Regions from separate parts of the Streptomyces sp. NPDC048734 genome, predicted to be linked through region 3. Evidence: riboswitches for the same ligand, from Rfam matches in the RefSeq annotation. Region 3 holds a riboswitch; each other region holds the start of a gene.
What was found. Region 3 has a riboswitch for cobalamin ahead of ACGFQC_RS31855 (cobalamin biosynthesis protein). Riboswitches for the same ligand answer to the same signal wherever they lie in the genome.

Region 1 (10,056 bases), on a different contig from region 3:
CGTGCGCGCCTGCCTCGCGAACATGCGGAACTGGTTCAGTTCCGTCTACTGGTTCCACCACGAGTCCGGCCGCTACATGGTCGACAGCTGGGACGACCGGTCCACGCCCCCGTACGTCAACAACGAAGCGGCAGGTGAGAAATGACCGTCGAGTCCGTGAAACCCGTGACGTCCGACGCACCGGAACTGCGCGAGCCGCCCCTGGCCGGTGGCGGGGTTCCGCTTCTCGGCCACGGCTGGAAACTCGCCCGCGACCCGCTGGCCTTCATGGCGCAGCTGCGCGACCACGGCGACGTCGTCCGCATCAGGCTCGGGCCGAAGACGGTGTACGCCGTCACGACGCCGGCCCTCACCGGGGCGCTGGCCCTGAGCCCCGACTACATCATCGCCGGACCCCTGTGGGAGTCCCTGGAGGGCCTGCTCGGCAAGGAGGGCGTGGCCACGGCCAACGGACCGCTCCACCGCCGTCAGCGGCGTACCGTCCAGCCCGCGTTCCGGCTCGACGCCATCCCCGCCTACGGGCCGATCATGGAGGAGGAGACGCGCGCGCTCGCCGAGCGCTGGAAGGGCGGCGAGACGATCGACTGCACCTCGGAGTCGTTCCGGATCGCGGTGCGGGTCGCGGCCCGCTGCCTGTTGCGCGGGCGGTTCATGGACGAACGCGCCGAGCGGCTGTGCACCGCGCTCGCCAGCGTCTTCCAAGGTATGTACCACCGGATGGTGGTGCCCCTCGGACCGCTCTACCGGCTGCCGCTTCCTGCCAACCGCGAATTCAACCGGGCGCTGGCCGATTTGCATCTCCTGGTCGACGAGATCGTCGCCGAACGCCGGGCATCCGGTCAAAAGCCGGACGATTTGCTGACGGCATTGCTGGAGGCGAAGGACGACAATGGCGACCCGATCGGGGAACAGGAGATCCACGACCAGGTCGTCGCGATCCTCACCCCCGGCAGCGAAACCATCGCTTCCACGATCATGTCCTTGCTGCTGGTACTCGCGGACCACCCGGAACAGTCGGACAGGGTGCGTGCCGAGGTTCGAGAGGTGACCGGAGGGCGGCCCGTCGCATTCGACGACGTGCGCAAGCTCACGCACACCAACAACGTCGTCATCGAGGCCATGCGTTTGCGTCCGGCCGTATGGATATTGACACGGCGGGCGGTCACCGACACCGAACTCGGTGGCTGTCGCATTCCGGCCGGGGCCGACATCGTCTACAGCCCGTACGCGATCCAGCGCGACCCGCGGTCCTACGAGCGGCACCTGGAGTTCGACCCCGACCGCTGGCGCCCCGAGCGGTCGAAGGACATCCCGAAGTACGCGATGCGGCCGTTCGGCGTGGGCAACCGCAAGTGCCCGAGCGACCACTTCTCGATGGCGCTGCTCACGCTGGTCACGGCGGTCCTCGCGGACGGGTTCCGCTTCGAGCAGGTCCCCGGCTCGGACGACGCGACCCGGGTGGGCATCACGCTGCGTCCCCAGCGGCTGCTGCTCAAGCCCGTCCCGCGCTGAGACCTGGCGCGCCGCCGGCGTACGTCCAGACGGCCTCGGGACCGCGGAACGTACGCCGGTAGGCGTTCGGGGTGGTGCCCAGCGCCCGCACGAACTGGTGCCGCAGCGCGCCCGCCGTGCCGAAGCCGGTGCGCCAGGCGATCGCGTCCACCGTCTCGTCGGACGCCTCCAGCAGATGCTGGGCGAGCAGCACCCGCTGGCGCAGGACCCAGCGGTAGGGCGTGGTGCCGGTCTCCTGCCGGAAGCGGCGGGCGAAGGTGCGCGGCGACATGTGGGCGCGGGCGGCGAGCTGCTCGACGGTGACCTCCTGGTCGAGGTGCTGCTCCATCCACGCGAGCACCTCGCCCACGGTGTCGCAGGACGAACGCGGCAGCGGCCGCTGGACGTACTGGGCCTGCCCGCCGTCCCGGTGCGGCGGTACGACCATCCGCCGGGCGATCCCGTTGGCGACCTCGGGCCCCTGTTCCTTGCGCACCAGATGCAGGCAGGCGTCGATGCCGGCGGCCGTGCCGGCCGAGGTGATCACCGGGTCCTCGTCCACGTAGAGCACGTCGGGCTCGACGGTCGTGCGCGGGTACTCGCGGGCGAGCTGCTCCGCGTGCCGCCAGTGCACCGCGCAGCGCCGCCCGTCCAGCAGACCCGCCGCGGCCAGCACGAACACCCCGGAGCACACGCTCAGCACCCGGGTCCCGCGGTCCACGGCCCGGCGCAGCGCGTCGAGCAGCTCGGGCGGGAACTCCCGCGCCGTGTACGCGTCGCCGGCCGGCAGGGCGATCAGGTCGGCGCTCTCCAGCCGTTCGAGCCCGTGCTCCGTGTTCACCGTGAACCCCGCGTGGGTGGACAGGGTGGGCCCCTCGGCCGAGGCGACGGCGAAGTCGTAGACCGGGAGCCCCTCGTCGCTGCGGTCGATGCCGAACACCTCGCAGACGACGCCCAGTTCGAAGGGGTGCACGCCGTCGAGGAGGACCGCGGCCACGTTCTTCAGCATGCGGTCAGTGTGCACCCGGGGTGGCAGGAATTCAAAGGTGTACGGCAGTCCTGCCACTGTCAGGAGCGTCGCACTCGCACGATGCTTACCTCATGAACGCACTCACCGACATCCTCACGGTCCTGGCCGTCTTCCTCCTCCTCACGGGTCCGGCGCTCGCGGGACTGGCCCGCGAACGCCGGATCGACCGCCGACTGCGCGGACCGCGGACTCAGAAGTCCTCGTCCAGGTCCACGGTGCCCTCCACCGCGACCTGGTACGCCGACGGACGGCGCTCGAAGAAGTTGGTCAGCTCCTGAACGCCCTGCAACTCCATGAAGGAGAACGGGTTCTCCGAGCCGTACACCGGGGCGAAGCCGAGGCGGCTGAGCCGCTGGTCGGCGACGCACTCGAGGTACTGGCGCATCGAGTCGGTGTTCATGCCCGGCAGGCCGTCCCCGCACAGGTCGCGGGCGAACTGCAGTTCGGCCTCGACGGCCTCCCGCAGCATGTCGGTGACCTGTTCCTGGAGCCGGTCGTCGAACAGCTCCGGCTCCTCCTTGCGGACGGTGTCGACGACCTCGAACGCGAAGGACATGTGCATGGTCTCGTCACGGAAGACCCAGTTGGTGCCGGTGGCGAGGCCGTGCAGCAGACCCCGGCTGCGGAACCAGTAGACGTAGGCGAAGGCGCCGTAGAAGAACAGGCCCTCGATGCAGGCGGCGAAGCAGATCAGGTTGAGCAGGAAACGGCGGCGGTCGGACGCCGACTCCAGCCGGTCCAGCTTCTCCACCGAGTCCATCCAGCGGAAGCAGAACTCGGCCTTCTCCCGGATGGACGGGATGTTCTCGACCGCGTCGAAGGCGGCGGCGCGGTCCTCCGGGTCGGGGAGGTAGGTGTCCAGCAGGGTCAGGTAGAACTGGACGTGCACGGCCTCCTCGAACAGCTGCCGGCTCAGGTAGAGCCGCGCCTCGGGGGAGTTGATGTGCTTGTACAGCGTCAGCACCAGGTTGTTCGCCACGATCGAGTCGCCCGTCGCGAAGAACGCGACCAGCCGCCCGATCAGGTGCTGCTCGGCGGGCGTCAGCTTCGCCAGGTCGGTGACGTCCGAGTGGAGGTCGACCTCCTCGACGGTCCAGGTGTTCTTGATGGCGTCCCGGTAGCGCTCGTAGAAGTCGGGGTAGCGCATCGGACGCAGGGTCAGCTCGAAGCCCGGGTCGAGCAGGTTCTTGTTCTCAGGCATTACTGGCAGGCCTCGCAGGACTCGGGGTTTTCGAGGGAGCAGGCGACGGCCTCTTCGGGGGCCGGCTGCTGCACGGGGATCGGGGTCTGCGCCTGTGCCGCGCGGGCGATGCGGGTCGCCGGGCGGGAGCGCAGGTAGTACGTCGTCTTCAGGCCCGACTTCCAGGCGTACGCGTACATGGAGGAGAGCTTGCCGATCGTCGGCGTCTCCAGGAACAGGTTCAGGGACTGCGCCTGGTCCAGGAACGGGGTGCGGGCGGCGGCCATGTCGATCAGGCCGCGCTGCGGGATCTCCCACGCCGTGCGGTACAGCGCCCGTACGTCCGCGGGGATCCAGGTGAAGGACTGCACCGAGCCGTTCGCCTCGCGCAGGGCCTCGCGGGTGCGGGCGTCCCAGACGCCCAGCTCCTTGAGTTCCCGCACCAGGTAGGAGTTGACCTGGAGGAACTCGCCGGACAGCGTCTCGCGCTTGAACAGGTTGGAGACCTGTGGCTCGATGCACTCGTACACACCGGCGATGGACGCGATGGTGGCGGTCGGCGCGATGGCCAGGAGCAGCGAGTTGCGCATGCCGGTCGCCGCGACGCGCTCGCGCAGCGCCGCCCAGCGCTTCGGCCAGGAGAACTCGACACCGTAGTGGTCCGGGTGCAGCACGCCCCGGGCGGTGCGGGTCTTCTCCCAGGCGGGCAGCGGGCCGTTGCGCTCGGCGAGGTCGGCGGAGGCCTCGTACGCGGCGAGCATGATCCGCTCGGCGATCCGGGTGGAGAGGGCCCTGGCCTCGGGCGAGTCGAAGGGCAGCCGCAGCTTGAAGAAGACGTCCTGGAGGCCCATCGCACCCAGCCCGACCGGGCGCCAGCGGGCGTTGGAGCGGCCCGCCTGCTCGGTGGGGTAGAAGTTGATGTCGACGACCCGGTCGAGGAAGGTGACGGCGGTGCGGACGGTCTCGTCCAGCCGCTCCCAGTCGATGACATCGGTGGCCCCGGGGGCCGTGTCGACGAACGCGCCCAGGTTCACCGAACCCAGGTTGCAGACCGCCGTCTCGCCGTCGTCGGTGACCTCCAGGATCTCCGTGCACAGGTTCGAGGAGTGGACCACGTGGCCCGGTTCGGCGGTCTGGTTGGCGGTGCGGTTGGCCGCGTCCTTGAAGGTCATCCAGCCGTTGCCGGTCTGCGCGAGGGTGCGCATCATGCGGCCGTACAGGTCGCGGGCCGCGATGGTCTTCCTCGCGAGGCCCGCGGCCTCGGCTGCGCGGTAGGCCGCGTCGAACTCGTCGCCCCACAGGTCGACCAGCTCGGGCACGTCGGCCGGGGAGAACAGCGACCACTGCCCGTCGGCGTCGACCCGCCGCATGAACTCGTCCGGCACCCAGTGCGCCAGGTTGAGGTTGTGCGTACGGCGCGCGTCCTCACCGGTGTTGTCGCGCAGCTCCAGGAACTCCTCGATGTCGGAGTGCCAGGTCTCCAGGTAGACCGCGGCCGCGCCCTTGCGCCGGCCGCCCTGGTTCACGGCGGCGACCGAGGCGTCCAGGGTCTTCAGGAACGGCACGATGCCGTTGGAGTGCCCGTTGGTGCCGCGGATGAGCGACCCGCGCGAGCGGATGCGGCTGTACGACAGCCCGATGCCGCCGGCGTGCTTGGAGAGGCGGGCGACCTGGTGGTAGCGGTCGTAGATCGAGTCCAGCTCGTCCAGGGGGGAGTCGAGGAGGTAGCAGGACGACATCTGCGGGTGCCGGGTGCCGGAGTTGAACAGGGTGGGGGAGGAGGGGAGGTAGTCCAGGCGGCTCATCAGCCCGTAGAGGGCTGCGACCTCGTCGACGCTCCTCGCCGTGTCGTCCTCGGCCAGGCCGCTCGCCACCCGCAGCAGGAAGTGCTGGGGCGTCTCGACGACCTTGCGGGTCAGCGGGTGGCGCAGCAGGTAGCGGCTGTGCAGGGTGCGCAGGCCGAAGTAGCCGAAGCGGTCGTCGGCGGCCGTGTCGACCAGCGCGTCGAGCCGGGCGGCGTGCAGCCGCACGAACGCGGCGGTGCGGTCGGCGATCAGGCCCTCGCGGTGGCCGACGGCGACGGAGGCGGTGAAGGAGGTGACGCCCTGGGAGGCGGCCTCGGCGCGGATGCCGATCGTCAGCAGCCGGGCGGCCAGCCGGGAGTAGGCGGGGTCCTCGGAGATCAGACCGGCGGCCGCCTCCGTGGCCAGCTCGCGCAGCTCCGCCTCGTCCGCCCGCGCGGACCGGCCCCGCAGGGCGGCGGCGGCGACCCGGCCGGGGTCGGTGTCGGGGAGGTCGGCGGTCAGCTCGGTCAGGGTCCGCAGCAGTGCGGCTCCGGGACCGTCGGTCTCCGGGGCCGCTGAAGCCGGTTCGGCTGGCGCGATGGTCACGTGGGGCTCTCCCTCGCTCGGCGGGGGCCTTGCGCAGGGCAGGGGGCAGCACACGAGCGCGGGGCGCGTCGCGTCCACCGGCCCATTCCGCGAGGCCCGGACGTCAGGGCACCCGAGCCGGACGGACCGGGTGCGCTGCCGGCAGGTGCTCGGACTGACCATGCGTGCGCATATGGGTGTGCGCGCACGCAAGTACACCGTTGCGGGACAGTTCCGGATTCGCACCGGATTCCCCTGCGGCGACAGCGAGCATGAGCATACATCTTGTGCCGGGCTGCCGCGTGACCCCCAGATGTTGTGTCGGGCTGGCTTCGCAGCGTCAACTCCGAGGCGGCAGAGCCCCGTCCTCCCGGCACGGGCGCGTACGACGGCGGGCCGCCGGGGCGACTGGCCCTCGGCGGCCCGCTGCGGGATGCGGACGGGGGGTGGTCGGGGCGCCCCGCGCCAGGGCCTGTCGTTTGGATCAGGCCGGGCTCGCGGGGTCCGGCACCGCTCCCCCGCTCCCGGCTCCGCCCGAGCGGGAGGCACCCCCACCGCCGCGTTGTCGTCGGTCGCCAGGGCCCCGCCCCGACTCCCTCCTCCGCCTCGCGAGGTTCCCCCTGCCCGAAAGGCGTGGGAGGTGCCCCCGGCACCGGACCCCGCTCCCTGATCCGGCCCGACCCGAACGAAAGACCCTAGTGCCCCGCTCCCGCTCCCGCCCCCGCCGTCGCCGGCGGCAGTTCCACCTGGACGCCCGGGTCGCCGGCGTCCGCCGTGTAGTCCGACGGAGACGTCTCGTCGACGCCCTCCGGGGCCTTGAGCGCCTTCAGGACGAAGGTCAGCACCACCGTCACCACCGCGTTCAGCACGAACGCCGTCAGACCGATGTAACCGATCTCCCCGATGCCGGGGATCTCCTTCGACGAGCCGCCGAAGTGCGCCTGCGTCGGGGAGGCGACGCCGTACGCCGCGACCGTGCCGTAGACCATGCCGACGGCCCAGCCGGCCAGCAGGGCCCAGCGGTGGAACCAGCGGGTGAACAGGCCGCCCACCAGGGCCGGGAAGGTCTGCAGGATCCAGATGCCGCCCAGCAGCTGGAAGTTGATGGCGACCGTCTTGTCCATGGTGAGGACGAAGGCCAGCGCGCCCACCTTCACCAGCAGCGAGACCAGCTTGGAGACGCGGGTCTCCTCCTTGGGCGTGGCGTCCGGCTTGATGAAGTCCTTGTAGATGTTGCGGGTGAAGAGGTTCGCGGCCGCGATGGACATGATGGCGGCCGGCACCAGCGCGCCGATGCCGATCGCCGCGAAGGCCACGCCCGCGAACCACGCCGGGAACATGTCCTCGAAGAGCTGCGGGATCGCCAGCTGGCCGTTGGTGACCTTCACCCCGGCGGCGATCGCCATGAAGCCCAACAGGGCGAGCAGGCCGAGCATGAGGGAGTACAGCGGCAGGATCGTGGTGTTGCGGCGGATCACCTCACGGCTGCGTGAGGACAGCGTCGCGGTGATCGAGTGCGGGTACATGAACAGCGCCAGCGCGGAGCCCAACGCCAGCGTGGCGTACGTCCACTGGCCCGCCTCGGCCGGGGCGAGCGCACCGCGCGGCTTGCCGGTCGCCGGGTTGGTCTGCGCGAAGGCGTCGCCCGCCTTGGCGAAGATGTCGTCGAACCCGCCGAGCTTGATGGGGATGTAGATGATCGCCACCGCGATGACGATGTAGATCAGCGTGTCCTTCACGAACGCGATCAGCGCGGGCGCCCGCAGTCCCGACGAGTAGGTGTACGCCGCGAGCACGCCGAAGGCGATCAGCAGCGGCAGGTCCTTGACGAACCAGTGGGTGTTCTCGCCGCCGCCGACGCCCATCACGTCCAGCACGGCCTGGATGCCGACGAGCTGGAGCGCGATGTACGGCATGGTGGCCAGGATGCCGGTGACGGCCACGGCCAGGGACAGCCCCTTGGAGCCGAACCGGCCGCGCACGAAGTCCGAGGTCGTCACGTACCCGTGCCGGTGCGACACCGACCACAGACGCGGCAGGAACGTGAAGATCAGCGGGTAGACGAGGATCGTGTACGGCACCGCGAAGAAGCCCGCCGCGCCGGCCGCGTAGATCGCCGCCGGCACCGCCACGAACGTGTAGGCCGTGTACAGGTCGCCGCCGAGCAGGAACCAGGTGACCCAGGTGCCGAACGACCTTCCGCCCAGGCCCCATTCGTCGAGGCTGTGCTCGTCGGCGGCCCTGCGCCAGCGCGCGGCCAGGAAGCCCATGACCGTGACGGCCAGGAAGAAGAAGATGAAGACGGCGAGTGCGACGCCGTTCACGCCGTCCTTCACTTCGCCGCACCCCCGCCCCGGTTGCCGCGGCCGCGCTGGTCGAGCTGCCACAGCTTGTAGGCGATCACCGTGAGCGCGGTGGAGAGCAGCACCCACAGCATCTGGTACCAGTAGAAGAAGGGGATGCCGATGAACGCGGGGTCGGTCTTCGCGTACGAACCGACCCACAGCATCGCCACGAAGGGCGCGAACAGGCACAGGCCGATGACGACGCGCAACGGCGTCACCACCGGCCCTGCGGTCACTTCTGGGGCTTCTGACATCGGGCGGCTCCGTCCCCTAGCAGATCACGTGCAACGCGCACGAAATGTAGGGGACGGATAAAGGGAAGCGGAAGACCTCGTCCGGATATCGGTCCCGTCGCTCCGCCGGATGACTCGACAGCGCTATTCCACAGGCCGCTTGAGCCGTGCGACGAACTTGTACCGGTCCCCCCGGTACACCGACCGCACCCACTCCACCGGCCGGCCCTCCTTGTCCACGGAGTGGCGGGACAGCATCAGCATCGGCAGGCCGACGTCCGTGCCGAGCAGGCCCGCCTCGCGCGGGGTGGCCAGGGAGGTCTCGATGGTCTCCTCGGCCTCGGCCAGGTGGACGTCGTAGACCTCGGCGAGCGCGGTGTAGAGGGACGTGTACTTCACCAGCGACCTGCGCAGGGCCGGGAAGCGCTTGGCCGACAGGTGGGTGGTCTCGATGGCCATCGGCTCGCCGTTGGCCATGCGCAGCCGTTCGATGCGCAGCACGCGGCCGCCCGCGGTGATGTCGAGCAGTCCGGCGAGGCGGTCGTCGGCCGTGACGTAGCCGATCTCCAGCAGCTGCGAGGTGGGTTCGAGGCCCTGGGCGCGCATGTCCTCGGTGTACGAGGTGAGTTGGAGCGCCTGGGAGACCTTCGGCTTGGCGACGAAGGTGCCCTTGCCCTGGATGCGCTCCAGCCGGCCCTCGACGACCAGTTCCTGCAGCGCCTGGCGCACGGTGGTGCGCGAGGTGTCGAACTCGGCCGCCAGCGTGCGCTCGGGCGGCACCGGGGTGCCGGGCGACTGCGTCTCGGTCATGTCGAGGAGGTGCTTCTTCAGGCGGTAGTACTTGGGCACGCGCGCGGTACGGACGGTCGCCCCACCCTCGTTCTCCGCACTGCTGACGTCGGTGCTCATGGCCTGCCTTCCCGGCTCCGGGTGCCGAACCGGCCGACGCTGACGTCGGCCGCGGCTCACATCGTGGCACGGGTTCGTGGGCGGGGTGTCCGGTGCGGTGACCTCGCGCGCTCCGTGATCCCCTCTGTATACCTCCGGGACCTTCGTTGGTCTAGTCCAGCACGCCTTCGCGTGGAGGTGGTTCGTTCCGTCGGAGAGGGCCGATCGGGTGCCCCCGAATTGAAAAGTCCCTGCATATCGCGGTCCCGTAACGGACGACTCGACCCCGGTCGAACACCCTTGACAGCCCTATTGGTCTGAGCCAAGCTCCCGGTACTGGTCTACACCATTGGTCCAGGTCCTGGCCCCACGGACGGTACGCGTTGACGCTCGACCGCGGCGGGGAGGCAGGGGGGTTTGTGGCATCCCTGAGGAGGGTTGGCGTGAAGCGCAAGCTGATAGCCGCGATCGGTATCGCGGGCATGATGGTCTCCATCGCGGCGTGCGGGGACGACAAGGA
Region 2 (10,056 bases), on a different contig from region 3:
CTTGACCAGCCACTCGCCCGCGTCGTCGACCAGGTCGCGCGCCTGGAGGATGCCGTGGTTGTCGGCCAGGGTGGCCGCGGCCCGGTGGATCGCCGGCTCGACGCCGGCCACCCGGAACAGCTCCATCGTGCGGACGTTGTTGCCGCGTCCGCGGGGGTGGTGGGAGGTGCCGGAATGGCGCTCCACCAGGGTGTGGCGCACCCCCAGCCGGCCCAGGAACAGTGAGGTCGACAGGCCCACGAGGGAGCCCCCGACGATCAGGACGGGGACCCGGTGGATCGGGCCGCCCGGTTGGTCGGTTCTGTGTTTCATGATGTGTCTCCAGCACGTCGTGTCCGCCGACACGGCCGTTTGCGGCCGGACGGCCGGGACTGTCATGCATGCCCCGCCCGGCGAACGGCGGCCCAGGCTTCACCCGCCTGACGGCGCGTGACCACCGTGGCCCGAGCGCCGGTGCGCGCGAGGGCCGCCGCACGAGCCGGGGAGACGGGTCCGGCGGCGGCGACGGCCCTCGCGGGGTTCCGTCCGGGCCGTTCACGACGGCCCTCCGGAGGCTGGTACGGGTCGCTCAGATGCCCGATCCGAGGGAGTTCGTCGTGTAGGCGCACTCGGTGTAGATGTAGCCGGACTCCAGCTTGGCGGTGTCCGTGGCGGGCGTGGAGGAGGTGGAGGAGGTGCTCGACGCCGACTTGTGCACGAAGTAGGTGGTACCGGGGGGCAGGCTGATCGTGCGCTGCGGGTAGTTCTTGCCGCCGCTGCACGGCTCGAAGCCGGGGGCGAGGGTGCTGCCCAGGGAGTACGCCTTGCAGCTGCCGCAGGCCTTGAGGGTGAGGCTGCCCGTCACCGGGCCGGTGTAGAGGACGGTGACCTCGTCGGGGCTGTCGTTCTTCACCGTGACCGAGATGCTGCCGCCGGACCGTGTCGTGGGCAGGGTCTTGCCCGCGGCAGGCAGGGTCTGGGCGATCTCCGCCGCGATCGCTATCTTCTTCGCCCGGGCCGCGTTCTTGGCGGTCCTGTGCGCCGAGACGTACTCGTTCATCGTCGTCTGCGCGGCTTCGAAGTCACCGTCCCGGTACTGGTCCACACCGCAGGTGTACGTGCCCGAGTCGGCGCTGCTCGTGGCGCGTCCGGCGTCCTTGGTGAGGGCGGTCTCGATGCCCGCCTCGTCGCCCGGCAGGTCCGCGATGTCGGCGCCGAGGTCGCGCAGCCGCTCGACCGCCGTGCAGGGTTCGGCTCCGGCGAGGCCCTTGACCTCCCGGGTGACGGCGGCGCCCACCGCCGGCTGGACCTTGGCGGCCTGGTCGGAGTCGGGGAAGGTGGTCAGCAGTTCGCCGAACTGGGAAGCCCAGGTGGACTGGTCGGAGGCCAGGCCCCGCGAGGCGCATTCGTACAGGGAGGTGGCCAGCCGGTCGTCGGGCCACTTCTCCAGGGTGCCGAGGTCGGTGGAGGGCATGGCCTCGGGGACCGTGCGCAGGTAGGTGAGGGGCGCTATCGCGGTGCAGTAGTCGGCGTCCTCGTACGGGGCGGCGACCGTGGTGTAGAAGGTCCTCATCCGGGTGGGCACCCGCTGGGCGGCGCGCGAGTCGGGGTGGTCGGATCTGAGGTCCTCGTAGGCCTTCAGCGCCTCGCGGTAGCCGGTCCGGCCGCTGCCGAAGTCCTTCTTGCCGGACGCCGCGACCAGTTCGTCGGCCTCGTCGAGCCGGTCGAGGAGCATCCGCTCCGTCGCCTCCTCCCGCGCGTCGTCGTACAGCACGACGCCACCGGCCGGTACGGCGAGCAGGACCAGACCCAGCAGCAGGGCGAGGGGTGCCCGTCGCACGACCGCCGTGCGGGAGCGCAGGCCGACGAGCGCGCCGTGCGCCGCGACCCCGGCGAGGAACACGGCGTACAGCAGGAGGGCGGCCACCGGGACGCCGTCCGGGTCGGCCGGGAGGGCCACGAGCAGCAGCACGGCGGTGGTCGTCCAGCACAGCAGCATGAGCACCCAGCGGCGCAGCAGCGCGTACCCGAGCCCCAGGCCGCTGAGGTTGAGCACCGCGACCGCGACGGCCCGCGCACCGTCCGGTGGCGCGGGTGGTGCCGGTGGCGGCGCCGACGGCATGGGTGGCACGTGGAAACCGTGGTCGTGCATGCCGTACTGATCTCCGGACATGGCTGTCCTCCCCCATCAACAGCGCCCGAACTTCGGTGACTTGTCAGTCTACGGGTGCCGGTGCACTGCTGACAGAGGTGGCGGGCGTCATCTCCGCCGGAGGAACCGGCGTGGCGGAGGGGGCGGAAGGGGCATCCGTACGGCGCTCGGCTCGACGCGGGTGATCCGTGCGCAGAAGGGTCTAGCAAATGAAAATGGTTATCGATAGCGTGTGGGGGTGCGTGGCCCGGCGTCCTCCCCTCCGGTGAGAGTGCGCCGGGCTGTCCTGACGTCCGAACCCGTCGCTGGAAAAGGGGAACTGTGGCTCACGAACAGACCGCCCTGGGCGCGCTCAAGGCCCTCGGCCTGACCGACGGGGTCGTGGCGCACACCGAGATCAAGCTGACTCCCGGCGGCCCCCGCGTCGTGGAGGTCAACCCCCGCCCGGCCGGCAACCGCATCACCGAACTCGTCCGCCACGTCACCGGAGTCGACCTCGCCGCCGCGTTCGTGGACGTCGCCCTCGGCCGCGCCCCCGACCTGCGGCCGGCCGACACCGGAGTGCGCAGCGCTGCCATCGGCTTCCTGGTGCCGGACCGCACCGGCACCCTGGAGGCGCTCGACGGCACCGGCGTCCGGGACGCGGACGGCGTGCTCGAGGTGGAACTCGCCGAGCCCGGCCGGGCGGTGCGGGCGGCGGGCGGCAACAACGAGTACCTGGGGCACGTCATGGCCGCCGACACCCGCGGCCCCGGCGCCCGTGCCCGGGTCGAGGACCTGCTGACCGGGTTGCGCGCGGGACTGGTGGTCCGATGACCACCGGGACCTTCCCCACCTACGACGACCTCGTCGACCGCGTCCGCGACGGTGCCCTCGGCCCCGACCCGGCCACGCGGCGGATCGCCGTCGCCTTCACCACCCGGCAGGCGGTACGCCACGACGGGCGCGGCACCGGCTACCGCAACGAGGTGCTCAGCCTCCGCCTCGACGAAGCCGTCGGCTCCTGCGCCGTCGAGCCGGGAGAACTGCCGGACAGCGTCCTCGACGACTGCGTCGGCGCCGACGTGGCCCGGCTCCTGCGCCACCCCCTGCCGCCGGTGCGGGTCGCCGCCCTCGACGCCTACCTCATGCGGGTCACCTCGCACACCCCCGGGCACGGCGCCCGGCCGGTCCCGCTGCCCGCCGGATCCTCCCTGGCGAAGTCCCGCGCCCGTGCCCGCGCCGTCGTCGACCTGCTCGACCTGCCCGCCGGGGCGACGGTCCTCGTCGTCGGCGACTCTGGCCCGCCTCGGCCTGCCGGCGGACCTCGCCCACCGCCCGCCCGGTGCCCTGTCCGGCGGCGAACTCCAGCGGGCCGCCCTCGCCCGCGCCCTGCTCGCCCGGCCCCGGGTCCTCGTCTGAGACGAGATCACCTCCGGCCTCGACCCGGTCACCCGGCGCGGCATCCTCGACCTCCTGGCCGGCCGGGTGCGCGACGGTGACGACCTCGCCCTGGTCCTCATCACGCACGACCTGGACACCGCGCGCCTCGCCGACCGCATCGCCGTAATGGAGGCGGGAGAACTCGTCGAACAGGGCCCGGCACAGCGGGTGCTGACGGCTCCCCGGCATCCGTTCACCGTCTCGCTGACGGAGGCCACGGCACGTGCGGGGGCGGGAACGCGTCCGTGACGCGGGTCAGGGGGTCGGGATGCCCGCCGGGCGCGCCGGCCGGCCCAGGCGTACCGGCACGCCCGGCGAGTACAGGACGCTGACCGGCGCCTCCGGCGGCGCCGGCAGTCCGGCCGCGGCGACCAGGTCCTCCTCGCAGGTGAGCAGTTCCGCCCGGTGCAGTGGCCAGCGCGGATGCTCGTTGGGCAGATAGGCGGCGCCGCCGAAGAAGGCGTTGTGCATGCCCCAGCGCGCGGTGAGGAAGTGCTCCAGCTCCGTGGGCTCCTCAATGCGCTCGCCCCGGCGCACCACGATCCGGCTCGACGCGCCGCGCGGCCCCGGCCACCGGCGCGCGCTGGTGTAGGTGACGGTGTCGCCGTCCGCGCGCACCCGCATCCGCGACCACAGGTACGGCAGCCGGAAGCCGACGCGGCCCATCACCACCGGTATCAGCCTCGCCGCGTCCATCGACCGGAACACGACCCCGCGCCGCCCGTGCCCGTCCACCGAGTACAGCCGCACGTTCGTCTCCGGGAACGACCCCAGGTACGGCACCCCGGGCAGCCCCAGCCAGCCCACGCGGTGCATCCGGAAGGCGACCAGACCGACGTACGTCGACCCGTCGTGGACGTCGGCGGCGGTGCCCGGCGGCAGCAGTCCCGCCACCGTCTCCGGCGCCACCGCCCAGTGGACGAAGCAGAGGTCGAGCCACTGCTGGGTCAGCAGCGGCACCCCCACGGGACGAGGGGCGTCGGGCGTCACGGAGGCGGGGTGCGGCACGGCGCCAGGATGCCAGAGCCTGCTCGCCGGCCGACGGCCAGGGGCACATCCCCTCGTTGCCGGGAGGCACGGCAGGCGCCCGCCGGGCCCCGCGGGACGCGGTGAACCGGCAGGGCGAATCGCGGGCGTGGAGTCCGAGCCGGCCGGTACGGCGCACGGCGCACGGCGCCGTCGGCGTCGGCGTCGCGGACCGAGCCGCCCCGCCCGCGTCGGTCCGGCCCGGTCGTGGCCCTGCGCGGGTCGGCCCGGCCTGCTACGCCCGCGGCCGTCGGCCCGGCCGGGATGCCGCGGCGGTCGGCCCGGCCGTGACGCCCGGTGGTACCAAGGACCGGGCCGTGACGCCCGGCGGTACCGGGACCGGGCCGTGACGCCCGGCGGTACCGGGACCGGGCGCCCCGCCGTGGGCTCAGCCCCCGGCCAGCAGCGCCGCCAGTTCCTCCGGGCTGCGCGGTCCGGTCCCCCCTTCGGACAACAGGCCCTGGCCGGCGAGCAGTCGGGCGACCGCGATGCCCCAGGGCAGCCGCAGGCCCGCCTCGTGGAGCAGGTCCGTGCGGGCCAGCGCGGTGTCCGCCGGACCGGTGTGCGCGCCGGACGGGGTGAGCAGGGCCGCGTCGTCGGCCCAGCGCAGGGCGAGATCGACGTCGTGGGTGGCCATCACCACCGTCGTACCGGACGCGCGCAGCCCGTCCAGCGTGGTGAGCAGCCGTTCCTGGCCGTCCGGGTCGAGCCCGGCGGTCGGCTCGTCGAGGATCAGCACGCGCGGCCGCATCGCGACGGCGCCCGCGATCGCGGTCCGCTTGCGCTGCCCGTAGGACAGCAGGTGAGTGGGCCGGTCGGCCAGGGCGGTGATGTCCAGCGCGGCGAGCGACTCCTCCACCCGGGCCCGCACCTCGGCGTCGGGCAGCCCCAGGTTCAACGGCCCGAACGACACGTCCTGGGCGACGGACGCGGCGAACAGCTGGTCGTCGGGGTCCTGCACCACCAGCTGCACGGTCGTCCGCAGCCGGGTCAGCCCCTTGCGGTCGTACCCCACCGGCCGTCCCTCGACCGTCAACGTGCCGGTGCGCGGTCGCAGTCCGCCGCTGAGCAGCCGCATCAGGGTCGTCTTCCCGCTGCCGTTGCGGCCGAGCAGGGCGAGGGCGCGCCCCGCGCGTACCGTGAAGTCGAGGTCCTCGAGCACGGTCGGGCCGTCCTCGTACCCGAAGGAGACACCCCGCAGGGCGACCAGCTCGCTCATGACAGGGGCCTTTCCAGGACGAGGGTGAGGGCGGCCAGAGCCGCCAGGAGGGCGGCCGCGGCCACCGTGAAGCGTGCGGAGACGCGGGCCTCGGGCACCAGGACGCGCAGGGTGCCGTCGTAACCGCGCCCGGCGAGCCCGGCCTGCAGCCGTGCCGCCCGGTCGAAGGCCCGCACGAACGCGGTGGCGCCGAGCCCGGCGAGCGAACGCCACTCGGCGGCCCGGCCGGTGTGTCCGAGCCGGGCCGCCTGCGCCTCCCGGATCCGGCGCATCGAGTCCAGCAGCAGGAAGCTCATGCGGTACGTCACCAGGGCGACGTCGACGACCGGCGCGGGCACGCCGGCCCTCACCAGGCGGGGCAGCAGATCCGACATGGGCGTGGTGAACGCGAACAGCAGCACGCCGAGTGAGGCGGCCGAGGTGCGCAGCATCAGCTCCCCGGCCCGCACCGGGCCACCGTCGGCCAGGGACACGAACCCGTCGGACCCGCCCACCTGGACGAGGAGGGGGAGCGCGCCCGTCGCGCAGAAGCCCAGCGGGACCCGGTAGGCGCGCCACAGTCGGCGGGGCGGCACCCCCGCCGGACCCAGCAGCAGGGTGAGCGCCGTCACCAGCACCAGGACCGCGCCCGGCCAGGGCGGGAGGGAGATCGCGAGCAGGGTGAGGCCGAGCCCCAGCACGGCCTTGTCCACGGGATGACGGTGGCGCCAGCGACTGCTGTGCGCCGCCGCGTCGATCGGCAGCACGTTCCGATCAGACCCGTCCCTGCGGGGACTTCCCGGCGTCGGGCGCGCTCACGTCGTCCCCCGCCTCGGCACCGTCTCTGTCCCGCACCCCGTCCCGTTTCTCCTCCAGCCGGGCCAGCGCCCGCAGTTCGCCCTGGCGGCGGCCCCGGCGCACCCCGAAGTAGTAGGCGAGGACACCCGCGCCCAGGGCGGCCTGGACGGCGAACAGCGCCGACTCGATCTCCCCGGACGGAGGCTCGTACAGGGGCGAGAACCACGGCTCGTAGTCCGGCTCCAGCTCGGTGATCGCCGTCTCCGCCTCGCTGTCGGAACCGGAGAACGGCTGCTCCTTGTGGTCGCCGAGTCCCAGGGCCAGCGGCAGTACCGCGAGCGCGAGCACGGCGAGCAGCAGCAGGAGGTTGATCTTCGTGTTCCGCTTCACCGGGCCACCGCCCCGGTCGTCTCCGGCTTCCGGTTCCGGGTTCCGGCCACCAGCACGCCCAGCCGGGTCAGTTCGCCCTTGCTGGACTGCACGAGGAGACGCATCACCAGGACGGTGAGGAGCCCCTCGCTCACGGCCAGCGGGATCTGCGTGACGGCGAAGATGGACCCGAACTTGCCGAGTGCGCCCAGGAACCCGCTGCTCGGGTCGGGGAACGCCAGCGCCAGCTGCACGCTGGTCACGCAGTAGGTGGACAGGTCGGCGACGAAGGCTCCGGCGAACACCGTGACCATCAGCGGCACGCCGTAGCGCCGCAGCAGGCGGTACACGCCGTACCCGGCCCACGGTCCGACGACCGCCATCGAGAACACGTTGGCGCCGAGCGTGGTCAGGCCACCGTGCGCGAGCAGCAGCGCCTGGAAGAGCAGGGTGATCGTGCCCAGCACGGCCATGATCGGCGGCCGGAACAGGACGGCACCCAGGCCGGTGCCGGTGGGGTGTGAACAACTCCCCGTCACCGAAGGGAGCTTGAGTGCGGACAGGACGAACGTGAAGGCACCGGAGGCACCGAGCAGCAGCGTGCTCTCGGGATGCTCCCTGACTTCACGGGTGAGCGACCGGGCTCCGTGGACGACGAACGGCGCCGACGCGACGCTCCAGGCGACCGCGTGCGCCGGAGGCAGAAAACCCTCGGCTATGTGCATGGCTCAGCAGACCCTCTCCAGCACCTCGTGGATGGTTGACGCGCCTTGGCCGGTCTCCTGGCTGACGGGTACCACCGCCCGTGCTCCGCCTTCCCGGGTCCGTGAGGACCCAGTGGCTGCCCGCGAGGGCCGGAGCCGGACTTCCCGATCACAGTGGCGAGGGCCGCACCGGCATCACACCGGATTTCCCGTTCACCAAGGCGTGGTGACAGTAGTGGGAGGACAGGGGCGGTGACAAGCGGGAACGGGGGCGCACGGGCGGCGGACGCGGGGTGCCGACCCGGCGCACACCGGCCACGCCGGGGCCGCACCGGGGCTGCGCGGACCGCCGCTCGGCGGCCGTGCCGGTCCGGGCGCACCGGCCGGTCGGTGGTTGTGCCGGTCGGGGTGCACCGGCCGGTCGGTGGTTGTGCCGGTCAGGGGATCCGGGGGTCAGCGGCCGTGCCAGTCCAGGCACACCACGAGCGCGTCGTCCTCCGTCACGGCTCCGCCGCGGTGCCCCGCCAGTTCGCGCAGCACGGCACGCGGGGCCTCGGCCGCCGGCACCAGCCGGGTGGCGGTGATCGCGCGGGCCAGGGCGGCGTCCCCGTACGTCGCCCCGCCGGGCGAGGCGACCGCGTGGACGCCGTCGCTGACGAACACCAGCCGGTCGCCGGGCTCCACCTGGAACGGCTGCGCCACGTAGTCGGTCTCCTCGAACATGCCCAGCGGCAACTGGGCTTCCAGGTCGACGGGTTCGACGGTGCCCGCCCGCAGCCGCAGCAGCCGCGGTGAACCGGCGTCCACCACCTGGGCCCGCCCCGTGGCGACTTCGACCTCCAGCATCAGCACCGACAGGTGGCAGCGGCCCCGGTAGTGGGCGTGCACCGCCTGGTCGGCCAGCGCCGCCTGGTCGGCGATCGGGAGGCCGGCCCGTCGCGCGTTGCGCAGCGCGTTGACCGTCAGGCTCGTCAGCAGCGACGCCTCCGCGCCGTCGCCCGTGCCGTTGTTGACGTACAGGGTGAGGCGGTCGCCCGTGGCGGACCAGTCGACGTTGTCGCCGCGGACGGCGTAGGCGGGCTCCAGCTGGGCGCCGAGCGCGTATCCGGGACCGGTGCCGGAGCGGGCCGGGAGGAGCTGCCACTGCATCTCCGCGGCCAGGGTGAGCCGTTCCCTGCGCCGGGCCCGCAGGTACAGGTCGGTGACCCGCTCGGCCACGACCACCTCGTGCCCGAGCACCTGCGCGACCTCCGCCAGCTCGCCCAGCGCGTCCGGTGCCCCGCTGTCCTCGGGCAGCGTCACCGACAGCACCCCGAGCCGGTCGCCGCGCACCGAGACCGGCAGGTGGGCCCGCACCCGCCCGCTCCCGGCCGGTTCGACGTACGGCTCCTGCGCGCCGAACGCCCGGCCCGCGGCGCTGTCGTCCACCGACACGGGCTCCTGGTCCCGAGGTCCGGCCACCGGCTGCAGCGACGTCAGGCCGTAGTCGGCCATGAGCAGCTCGACGCAGCGGGCCGCGTACTGCTCGACCAGTGCACGGCGCACGGCCTCGACCAGTTCATGAGGTGCCGCCTTCCGCAGGGCACGCTCGGCGGTGACGAATCTGTTCGTGACGGGGGGTACCACGACGGGAGTAACACCGATCCTTCGCTCGGGGGCCGGTTCGCCGGCCGGAGGTGTCCCGCGCGCCCGGGCGGCGCGGCGGGTTCGAGGGGTGCCGGGGGCGGGGGAGCCGCTAGTACGCTGGCGGTCGTCCCAGTGCCTGCGAGAGTGTGACCGTGACTGCCTTCCGCCATCGCCCGCACCCCGACGAGGTCGCACGGGTGACCGCGACGGCCGCCGAGCTGCTGGAAGTGCTGTGGGGACGGGCCTCCACGGCGCCCGCGTCCGCGTCCCAGCTGCGTGTGCTGTTCGTCCTGGAGCACCAGGAGGGCATCAACCTGCGCACCCTCGCCGACTCGCTGGCCTCCACCCCGCCGTCGACGAGCCGCCTGTGCGACCGGCTCCAGGCCGCCGGGCTGGTGGAGCGGGTGGTGAGCCCCTCCGACCGGCGTGAGCTGAGGCTGCGCCTCAGTGGCCGGGGGCGGGCCTTCCTGGCCGACCTCCGGGAGCGCCGGGAGCGTGAGCTGCGGGCGGTGCTGGCGGTGATGCCCGCGGGGAAGCGGAGCGCGCTGCTGGAGGGACTCGAGGCGTTCTGCGACGCGGCGGCGGCCCGGGCGCACGACGAGCTCCCGGACTCCGGCAGCCGTACGGCCTGACCGGCGGACCGCGACCGCGACCGCGACCGCGACCGCGACCGCGGCCGCGCCGGCGTCGGCCGGCGTCGGGAGCCGGCATCCGGGGCGGCGCCCCGACCGGGACCTGCACACAAAGCGCACATATGAGCGCTGCTACCCCGAGCCGCCGCG
Region 3 (10,056 bases):
CCGCAGGCGTTCCGCCACCTCCCCCAGTTGGTCGTCGGTCAGCAGGTTCGGGGTGCGGCCCGGGACGGACGAGGCGGTCAGCCACAGGTGGCACATCCACTCCAGCTGGGCCGTGCGGTCGTAGGCCTGGTCGAGGGTGGCGCCGTAGGTGAGGGTGCCGTGGTTCTGGAGGAGGCAGGCGGTGCGGTCGGTGAGGGCGTGCAGGAGGCTGCGGGCGAGTTCCTCGGTGCCGTAGGTCGCGTAGGGGGCGACGCGGACGGGGCCGCCGAGGGCGGCCGTCATGTAGTGGACGGACGGGAGTTCGGTCACGAGGGTCGAGACGGCGGTGGCGTGCACGGCGTGGGTGTGGACGACGGCGCGGGCGTCGGTGGTGCGGTGGACGGCGAGGTGCATGGGCAGCTCGCTGGTCGGGGTGAGGGTGCCGAGGACCTGCCGGCCGTCGAGGTCGACGCCGGTGAGGTCGTCCGGGGTGAGGCGGTCGTAGGGGACACCCGAGGGGGTGACCAGGACGAGGTCCCCGACGCGGACCGAGACGTTGCCGGAGGTGCCGACGACGAGCCGGTCGGTGACGGTGCGGCGGGCCGTCGCCACGAGCTGTTCCCAGGCGTGTGCGACCTCCCCGTCGCGGAGGCCGTGAAGGTCGCGGGGGTCGTGGATGCCGTCACCGGTGTCGCGTCGCTGCTCTGCCATACGGCGATCCTGCCAGGTGACGAACGTCTCTTTCGCGGCCTTCCAGGACCCTCGGGGAAGGGGGCGCGGAACCCGGGCCCGTGCGGCGTCCGGGGTGTCACGGCCGAGCGGAATGAGTCCCGCCGATTGTGGACACCACGAAGCCCGCCCCAGTTCACCTTCCGTTCACTCAGGTTACCTACGTTCATCCAGCCAATGACCTCGAACGATTGCCTGGGTAAATGGAAAGCTTCTCGCTGATCCTCGCGATTGTGGTAGTAACCGCACTCGCGTTCGATTTCACGAACGGTTTCCACGACACCGCCAACGCGATGGCCACCACCATCTCGACCGGTGCCCTCAAGCCCAAGGTCGCGGTGGCCATGTCCGCCGTTCTGAACCTTGTAGGCGCCTTCCTCTCCGTGGAGGTCGCCAACACGATCTCCAAGGGTCTCGTCGACGAGACCGGCATCCGTCCCGAGGTCATCTTCGCCGCCCTGGTCGGCGCGATCCTCTGGAACCTCCTGACCTGGCTGGTCGGACTGCCGTCCAGCTCCTCGCACGCCCTGATGGGCGGCCTGATCGGCGCCACCATCGCCTCGGCCGGTGCCGGCGCGGTCCACGGTGACGTGCTCGTCACCAAGGTCCTGATCCCGGCCATCGCCGCGCCGATCGTCGCGGGCGTCGCGGCGATGCTCGCGACCCGGCTGTCGTACTCGCTGGGCAAGAAGGCCGACGGCAAGGCCGCCGCCAAGGGATACCGAACCGGCCAGATCGCCTCCGCCGGCCTGGTCTCGCTCGCCCACGGCACCAACGACGCGCAGAAGACGATGGGCATCATCACCCTCGCCCTGGTCGCCGGCGGCGCCGTCGCCCCCGACTCCGACCCGCCGCTGTGGGTCATCCTGTCCGCGGGCCTGGCGATCGCGCTCGGCACCTACCTCGGCGGCTGGCGCATCATCCGCACCATGGGCAAGGGCCTGACCGACCTCCAGCCGCAGCAGGGCTTCGCCGCCCAGACCAGCGCGGCCACCGTCATCCTGGCCTCCTCCCACCTCGGTTTCTCGCTCTCCACCACGCACTCGGTCTCCGGCGCGGTGATGGGTGCGGGCCTCGGCCGCAAGGGCGGCGTCGTCCGCTGGTCGACCGCCACCCGGATGTTCGTGGCCTGGGGCCTGACGCTGCCGGCCGCGGCCCTGGTCGGCGCCCTCGCCGAGTACGTGACCGGCCTCGGCGACTGGGGCACGGCGCTCGTCGCGGTGTTCCTCATCGCCTCCAGCGCGGCGATCTGGAAGATCTCGCGGCGCGAGATCATCGACCACACGAACGTCGTCGACGGGGACGAGGAGCCGGCCGGCGTGGTCACCACCGCGATCGCCGCCGTGACCCCGCCCCCGGCGGGCACGGTCGCCGAGGACCTCACGGCCACCATCCCCGCCCCGGCGGCGGAGTCGGCTCCGCCGGCCGCTCCCACCGTCACCACCGTCTGAGTCCCGCCCCCACCGGTACGAAGGAAGAAGCAGCATGAAGATCGACTGGGCGGCTCTCGGCTCCGTCTTCGGCGTCAGTCTCGTCGTCACCGTGGCCCTCGTGGCCCTCTTCACCCTCGGCATCATGGGCCTCTCCCGCCGCGAGCGGGCCGCGGCCCAGGGCGGCTCCGCCACCCTGGCCGTCACCGGCGCGTACGCGTGCTTCGCGGCGTGCGCCGGGGCGGTGGCCTACGGGATCTCGCTGATCGTCACCTGACGGACGGCACGCACACACGCGCGTGGGGCGCGGGACGGATCACCGTCCCGCGCCCCACGCGTGCGCGTAGGCCGTGACCGGCGGTGTGTGGGGTTCTGCACACTGTCCCGTCGCAGGTCAACAGCGAGTTGACGGCCGTTCCGGGCCCGTGGTGGACTGCCGGGGCCATGTACGGCGACAGAAGAGGAAGCCGGTGTGAATCCGGCGCGGTCCCGCCACTGTCACCGGGGTAGACACCCCCGGGAGCCAGGAACTCTCGTCGCCGGTCTCGTCGAACCAGGGCGTGGACACCCTGAGTGAGGACATAACGCCATGCTCGGCTGCCGTTCGAGGTACAGCACCAGGTCGCTGCCCGGCCCGTCGGCCGGCTGAGCCGATGGGTACCGATCGCCTCTACGCGTACGGTGCCGCCGCCGGCCTCCTGGGGGACCTGATCCTCGGCGATCCGCGCCGGGGGCATCCGGTCGCCGTGTTCGGGCGGGCCGCGGCCGGCGTGGAACGGGCTCTGTGGCGGGACCACCGCGGGTGGGGCGCGCTGCACACCGCCGTGTGCGCCGGCGGCACCGTGGCCCTCGGGGCCCTCGCCTCCCGTGCCGTACGCCGCTCCCCCGCCGCCTCCGTCGCGTTGACCGGCGCCGCCGCGTGGGCCGTCGTCGGCGGGACCTCGCTGGTACGGGAGGCCCGGACCATCGGGCGGGCCCTGGAAGCGGGGGACGTCGAGGGCGCGCGGGCGCGGCTGCCGCACCTGTGCGGACGGGACCCGCAGGCCCTGGACGCCGACGGGATCGCCCGCGCGGTCGTCGAGTCCGTCGCCGAGAACACCTCCGACGCGGTCGTGGGCGCCCTGGTGTGGGGGGCCGTCGGCGGCGTGCCGGGACTGCTCGGGTTCCGGGCCGTCAACACCCTGGACGCCATGGTCGGCCACCGCTCGCCGCGCCACCTGCGCTTCGGGTGGGCCTCGGCCCGGCTGGACGACGTCGCCGGATGGCCGGGGGCACGGCTGACCGCCGTCCTGGCCGCCGCCGCCGGTGACGATCCGCGCGGGGCGGTGCGGGCCTGGCGGGCCGACGCGCGCAGGCATCCCAGCCCCAACGCCGGTCCCGTGGAGGCGTCGTTCGCCGGTGCCCTCGGGGTGCGGCTCGGCGGGACGCTGTCGTACGGCGGGCGCGTCGAACACCGGCCCGTGCTGAACGGGGAGCGGGGGCGGCCCGTCGTGGCCCACGACATCGAACGTGCCGCGCGGCTCTCCCGCCGCGTCGGCCTGCTCGCGCTCGGCGTCACCGTCGCCGCGCGCGTCGTCTCCGCGAGGGTCCTCGCGGCGAGAGCGAAGGGGCGTACGTCATGAGCGGGGGTCTCCTCGTCGCCGGCACCACCTCGGACGCCGGCAAGAGCGTCGTCACGGCGGGGATCTGCCGGTGGCTGGTGCGGCAGGGGGTCAAGGTGGCGCCCTTCAAGGCGCAGAACATGTCCCTCAACTCGTTCGTGACCCGCGAGGGCGCCGAGATCGGGCGCGCGCAGGCCATGCAGGCGCAGGCCTGCCGCATCGAGCCGACGGCGCTGATGAATCCGGTGCTGCTCAAGCCGGGCGGCGAGCGCAGCAGTCAGGTCGTGCTGCTCGGCAAGCCGGTCGGCGAGATGAGCGCGCGCGGGTTCTTCGGGGGGACCGGAGGATCCGGGGAATCCGGGGAATCCGGGGAATCGTCCCCCGGGAGCAGGCTGCGCGGCGGACGGCAGGAGGAACTCCTCGGGACCGTTCTCGACTGTCTCGCCGAGTTGCGGGGCACGTATGACGCGGTGATCTGTGAGGGAGCGGGCAGTCCCGCCGAGATCAACCTGCGGCGGACCGACATCGTGAACATGGGGATCGCCCGCAACGCGCGGCTCCCCGTGCTCGTCGTCGGCGACATCGACCGCGGCGGCGTCTTCGCCTCCTTCTTCGGGACCGTCGCGCTGCTCTCGCCGCAGGACCAGGAACTGGTCGCCGGGTTCCTCGTCAACAAGTTCCGCGGTGACGTCTCGCTGCTGGAGCCGGGCCTGGACATGCTGCGCGGGCTGACCGGGCGGCGGACGTACGGGGTGCTGCCGTTCCGGCACGGACTCGGGATCGACGAGGAGGACGGGATGGCGGTCTCCCTGCGGGGCGCCGTCCGGGAGTCGGCCGTCTCCCCGCCCGTCGGCGAGGACGTGCTGCGGGTCGCCGTCTGCGCGGTCCCGCTGATGTCCAACTTCACCGACGTGGACGCGCTGGCCGCCGAACCGGGCGTCGTCGTGCGGTTCGTGGACCGGCCGGAGGAACTGGCCGACGCCGACCTCGTGGTGCTCCCCGGGACCCGGGGGACGGTCCGGGCGCTCGCGTGGCTGCGCGAGCGCGGGCTGGCGGACGCGATCCTGCGCCGGGTCGCCGAGCAGCGGCCCGTGCTGGGCGTCTGCGGCGGCTTCCAGATCCTCGGCGAGCACATCGAGGACGAGGTCGAGTCGCGCGCCGGCGAGGTCGCGGGGCTCGGCGTCCTGCCCGTCCGGGTGCGGTTCGCCCGCGAGAAGACCCTCACCCGGCCGGTGGGGGAAGCCCTCGGCGAGCGGGTCGAGGGGTACGAGATCCATCACGGGGTCGCCGACGTCACCGGGGGTGCGGCATTCATCCGCGATGACGAGGGGAACAGCCTGGACGGCTGCCGGGTCGGCCAGACCTGGGGCACCCACTGGCACGGCTCACTGGAGTCGGACGGTTTCCGACGGGCGTTCCTGCGGGAGGTGGCGGCCGCCGCGGGCCGCCGTTTCGTGCCGGCCGCCGACACCTCCTTCGCCGCGCTGCGCGAGGAGCAGCTCGACCGGCTCGGCGACCTGATCGAACAGCACGCGGACACGGACGCGCTGTGGCGGCTCATCGAGTCGGGCGCGCCGCAAGGACTGCCTTTCATTCCACCGGGAGCGCCCGCATGAGCACAGTGTTGTTGTTGTCCACCGCCGACACCGATCTGCTGGCGGCCCGGGCCGCCGCCGGTGCCTCGTACCGGATCGGCAATCCGACCCGCGTGGACGTCGCGGAGGACCTCCCCGCCCTGGTCGAGGGCTCGGACGTCGCCGTCGTACGGCTGCTCGGCGGGAAGCGGGCCTGGGAGGACGGGCTCGCCGCGCTGAAGGCGTCCGGCATCCCCACCGTCCTGCTGGGCGGGGAGGCCGTGCCGGACGCGGAGCTGATGGCCGAGTCGTCCGTGCCGGCCGGCGTGGTGGCCGAAGCCCTCAGGTACCTCGTCGAGGGCGGCCCCGCCAACCTCACCGAGCTGGCGCGGTTCCTCTCCGACACCGTCCTGCTGACGGGCGAGGGGTTCGAGGAGCCGCGGCGGATGCCCGCGTACGGCGTCCACGGCGACCGGGTGCGCCAGGAGGGCCGGCCGACCGTCGGCGTGCTCTTCTACCGCGCCCACGAGCTGAGCGGCAACACCGCCTTCGTGGACACGCTGTGCGACGCGATCGAGGCGAGGGGCGCCAACGCCCTCGCGGTGTACTGCGGTTCGTTGCGCGACGCCGACCCCGGCCTGTACGGGATCCTCGGCACGGCGGACACCCTGGTCGCCACCGTGCTGGCCGCGGGCGGCACCCACGCCTCGCAGGCGTCGGCCGGCGGCGACGAGGAGGCCTGGGACATCGGGGCCCTCGCCGATCTCGACGTGCCGGTGCTGCAGGGGCTCTGCCTCACCTCCTCGAGGGCCGCCTGGGACGCCTCCGACGCCGCCCTGTCCCCCATGGACGCGGCGATGCAGGTCGCGATCCCCGAGTTCGACGGGCGGCTGATCACCGTCCCCTTCTCCTTCAAGGAGCAGGGCCCGGACGACGTCCCGGTGTACGTCGCCGACCCCGAGCGGGCCGCGCGCGTCGCCGGGATCGCCGTACGGCACGCCCGGCTCAAGCACAAGGCGAACGCCGACAAGAAGCTCGCGCTCGTCTTCACCGCCTACCCCACCAAGCACTCGCGGGTCGGCAACGCGGTCGGCCTCGACACCCCCGCCTCCGCCGTCCGGGTGCTGGACGCCCTCAGGGCGGCCGGCTACTCCCTCACCGAATACCCCGACAACGGCGACGAGCTGATCCACCGGCTGATCGAGGCCGGTGGCCACGACGTCGAGTGGCTGACCGAGGAGCAGCTCGCCGCCGCGCCCGCGCGGGTGCCGCTGGCCGACTACCGGGCCTGGTTCGACGAGCTCGACCCGGACCTCAGGCAGGGCATGCTCGACGCCTGGGGCGAGCCGCCGGGCGGCCTGTACGTCGACGGCGACGACATCGTGCTGGCCTCGCTCCGGTTCGGGAACGTCGTCGTGATGATCCAGCCGCCGCGCGGCTTCGGCGAGAACCCGATCGCGATCTACCACGACCCCGACATGCCGCCGTCGCACCACTACATGGCCGCCTACCGCTGGCTGGAGAACAGTTTCGGCGCCGACGCGATCGTCCACATGGGCAAGCACGGCACGATGGAGTGGCTGCCGGGCAAGGGGCTGGGCCTGAGCGGGGGCTGCGCCCCCGACGCCGTCCTCGGTGAACTCCCGCTGATCTACCCGTTCATCGTCAACGACCCCGGCGAGGGCACGCAGGCCAAGCGGCGCGGGCACGCCACCGTCGTCGACCACCTGGTGCCGCCGATGGCGCGCGCCGACACCTACGGCGACCTGGCCAAGCTGGAGCAGCTCCTCGACGAGTACGCGCTCGTCTCCGACCTGGACCCGGCGAAGGCGCCGGCCGTGCGGGCGCAGATCTGGACGCTGGTGAAGGCGGCCGAGCTCCACCACGACCTGCACGTCGACGACCAGCCGGACGACGAGGCGTTCGACGAGTTCGTCATGCACATCGACGGCTACCTGTGCGAGATCAAGGACGTGCAGATCCGCGACGGCCTGCACATCCTCGGTGGCGGGCCGGTGGGCGAGCCCCGCGTGAACCTGGTGCTGGCCGTGCTGCGGGCCTCGCAGGTGTGGGGCGGGCGGGCGAACGCGCTGCCGGGGCTGCGGGCCTGCCTGGCGGAGCACTTCGGGCTGGCCGAGAAGGAGCTGCTCGCCGAGCCGGGGGCGCCGGTCAAGGTCCCGGTGGAGCTGACGGACCTGGTGCCGGGCCCCTCGCGCAGCGCCGCCGACGCGATCGACCTGCTGGAGCAGCTGTGCCGGCGGATCGCGGAGGGCATGGAGGCGCGGGGGTGGGCGGCCGGTGAGGGCCGCGCGCTCGTCGCGGAGGTGCTGGGCACCGAACTCCCCGACGCCGTCGCGGTGGTGGAGTTCGCCTGCACGGAGGTCGTGCCCCGGCTGGAGCGGACCACGGACGAGATCGGGCACATCCTCAAGGCCCTGAACGGCGGTTACGTCCCGGCCGGTCCGTCCGGCTCGCCGACGCGCGGGCTGGTCAACGTCCTGCCGACCGGCCGCAACTTCTACTCGGTCGACCCCAAGGCCATCCCGTCCCGCCTGAGTTGGGAGGTCGGCCAGTCCCTCGCCGACTCGCTCGTGCAGCGGTACCTGACGGACACCGGCGCCTACCCGAAGTCGGTCGGCCTGACGGTCTGGGGCACCTCGGCCATGCGCACCCAGGGCGACGACATCGCCGAGATCCTCGCACTGCTGGGCTGCCGCCCGGTGTGGGACGACGCCTCGCGCCGGGTGACCGGCTTCGAGATCGTGCCAGCGGCGGAACTGGGCCGTCCCCGCATCGACGTCACGGTCCGCATCTCCGGGTTCTTCCGCGACGCGTTCCCGCACGTCGTCGGGCTGATCGACGACGCGGTGCGGGCGGTGGCCGAGCTGGACGAGCCGGCCGACGTCAACTACGTGAAGGCGCACGCCGACGAGGACACCGCCGAGCACGGCGACCGGCGCCGGGCGACGGCCCGCGTCTTCGGCTCCAAGCCGGGCGCGTACGGCGCCGGGCTGCTGCCGCTGATCGACGCCCGCAACTGGCGCTCGGACGCGGACCTCGCCGAGGTGTACGCGGTGTGGGGCGGCTACGCCTACGGCCGCGGGCTCGACGGGCGGGCGGCGCGCGGGGACATGGAGACGGCGTTCCGGCGGATCGCGGTCGCCGCGAAGAACGTGGACACACGTGAACATGACATCGCGGATGCGGACGACTACTTCCAGTACCACGGCGGCATGGTCGCCATGGTGCGCCATCTGACGGGCGCCTCCCCCGAGGCGTACGTCGGCGACTCGGCCACTCCGGACCAGGTGAAGACCCGCACGCTGGGCGAGGAGACGCACCGGGTGTTCCGGGCCCGGGTGGTCAACCCCCGCTGGATGGCGGCGATGCGGCGCCACGGCTACAAGGGCGCCTTCGAGATGGCGGCGACCGTGGACTACCTCTTCGGCTACGACGCCACGGCGGGCGTGGTCGACGACTGGATGTACGAGAAGCTCAGCGCCGAGTACGTCTTCGACCCGGAGAACCGGGACTTCATGAGGAAGTCCAACCCGTGGGCGCTGCGCGGCATCACCGAGCGGCTGCTGGAGGCGGCCGAACGCGGGCTGTGGGCGGAGCCGGACCAGGAGACCCTGGACCGGCTCCGGGCGACCTACCTCGAACTTGAGGGAGATCTGGAGGGGGACGCGTGAGCTCCCTCGGTGTCCCCGCGCGGGCGGGGAGCACAGGAACAGCTCGACGAGATGTTCGTGGAGCAGTGGACCCTCCCCGCGCGGGCGGGGAGCACGCTTCGACATTCGCAGAACGGCATGCGGATTTCGCACCGTCTGAGTCCGACTCACACCAAGGAGTGATCGCCGCGTGAGCACGCCTTATCCGTTCACCGCCATCGTCGGACAGGACGATCTTCGACTGGCGCTCCTGCTCAACGCGGTGAGCCCTGCGGTGGGCGGGGTTCTCGTTCGGGGTGAGAAAGGCACTGCGAAGAGCACCGCGGTGCGTGCGCTGTCGGCGTTGCTACCACCGGTGGAGGTCGTCCCCGGGTGCCGTTTCTCCTGTGACCCCGCCGCCGCGGACCCCGCGTGCCCGGACGGGCCGCACGAGCCGGGGCCCGGGGCCGAACGCCCGGCGCGGATGGTCGAGTTGCCGGTCGGCGCCTCCGAGGACCGGCTGGTCGGCGCGCTCGACATCGAGCGGGCGCTGACAGAAGGCGTGAAGGCGTTCGAGCCAGGTCTGCTCGCCGCGTCGAACCGGGGCATCCTCTACGTCGACGAGGTCAACCTGCTCCATGACCACCTCATCGACGTTCTGCTGGATGCCGCCGCCATGGGAGCCTCCTACGTCGAGCGCGAGGGCGTCTCCGTACGGCACGCGGCGCGGTTCCTGCTGGTCGGGACCATGAACCCGGAGGAGGGCGAGCTGCGGCCGCAGCTGCTCGACCGGTTCGGGCTGACCGTGGAGGTCGCCGCCTCCCGGGAGCCCGACCAGCGGGTGGAGGTGGTCCGGCGGCGGCTCGCCCACGACGACGACCCGGCCGGCTTCACCGCGCGGTGGGCGGACGAGGAGGCGGCCGTACGGGCGCGGATCGTGGCGGCGCGCAAGCTGCTGCCGTCGGTGCGGCTGGGCGACGGGGCGCTGCGGCAGATCGCGGCGACCTGCGCAGCCTTCGAGGTCGACGGGATGCGGGCCGACATCGTGATGGCGCGGACGGCCACGGCGCTGGCGGCGTGGGCCGGGCGGACC

Region 1: another riboswitch for cobalamin. It lies ahead of ACGFQC_RS05880 (ribonucleoside-diphosphate reductase subunit alpha); the one in region 3 lies ahead of ACGFQC_RS31855 (cobalamin biosynthesis protein).
Region 2: another riboswitch for cobalamin. It lies ahead of ACGFQC_RS20365 (energy-coupling factor ABC transporter permease); the one in region 3 lies ahead of ACGFQC_RS31855 (cobalamin biosynthesis protein).

What each region holds. Positions count from the first base shown of each region.
Region 1 is NZ_JBICUZ010000002.1:141,617-151,672, reverse strand. It holds gene cyc1 (epi-isozizaene synthase) at 1-145, shown strand, start outside; gene ACGFQC_RS05895 (cytochrome P450) at 142-1,512, shown strand; gene ACGFQC_RS05890 (helix-turn-helix domain-containing protein) at 1,493-2,500, opposite strand; gene ACGFQC_RS05885 (ribonucleotide-diphosphate reductase subunit beta) at 2,712-3,722, opposite strand; gene ACGFQC_RS05880 (ribonucleoside-diphosphate reductase subunit alpha) at 3,722-6,091, opposite strand; cobalamin riboswitch at 6,214-6,357, opposite strand; gene mctP (monocarboxylate uptake permease MctP) at 6,766-8,406, opposite strand; gene ACGFQC_RS05870 (DUF3311 domain-containing protein) at 8,403-8,669, opposite strand; gene ACGFQC_RS05865 (GntR family transcriptional regulator) at 8,793-9,557, opposite strand; gene ACGFQC_RS05860 (extracellular solute-binding protein) at 9,980-10,056, shown strand, end outside.
Region 2 is NZ_JBICUZ010000007.1:179,160-189,215, forward strand. It holds gene ACGFQC_RS20320 (FAD-dependent monooxygenase) at 1-312, opposite strand, end outside; gene ACGFQC_RS20325 (hypothetical protein) at 569-2,152, opposite strand; partial or broken gene ACGFQC_RS20330 (carboxylate--amine ligase) at 2,465-2,947, shown strand; partial or broken gene ACGFQC_RS20335 (hypothetical protein) at 2,944-3,405, shown strand; partial or broken gene ACGFQC_RS20340 (ATP-binding cassette domain-containing protein) at 3,404-3,802, shown strand; gene ACGFQC_RS20345 (DUF2071 domain-containing protein) at 3,809-4,561, opposite strand; gene ACGFQC_RS20350 (ATP-binding cassette domain-containing protein) at 4,968-5,798, opposite strand; gene cbiQ (cobalt ECF transporter T component CbiQ) at 5,795-6,544, opposite strand; gene ACGFQC_RS20360 (energy-coupling factor ABC transporter substrate-binding protein) at 6,552-6,965, opposite strand; gene ACGFQC_RS20365 (energy-coupling factor ABC transporter permease) at 6,962-7,669, opposite strand; cobalamin riboswitch at 7,699-7,884, opposite strand; gene ACGFQC_RS20370 (PP2C family protein-serine/threonine phosphatase) at 8,102-9,274, opposite strand; gene ACGFQC_RS20375 (MarR family transcriptional regulator) at 9,421-9,906, shown strand.
Region 3 is NZ_JBICUZ010000018.1:23,473-33,528, forward strand. It holds gene ACGFQC_RS31840 (class II aldolase/adducin family protein) at 1-690, opposite strand, end outside; gene ACGFQC_RS31845 (inorganic phosphate transporter) at 912-2,159, shown strand; gene ACGFQC_RS31850 (hypothetical protein) at 2,194-2,415, shown strand; cobalamin riboswitch at 2,559-2,691, shown strand; gene ACGFQC_RS31855 (cobalamin biosynthesis protein) at 2,792-3,760, shown strand; gene ACGFQC_RS31860 (cobyric acid synthase) at 3,757-5,355, shown strand; gene cobN (cobaltochelatase subunit CobN) at 5,352-9,005, shown strand; gene ACGFQC_RS31870 (putative cobaltochelatase) at 9,175-10,056, shown strand, end outside.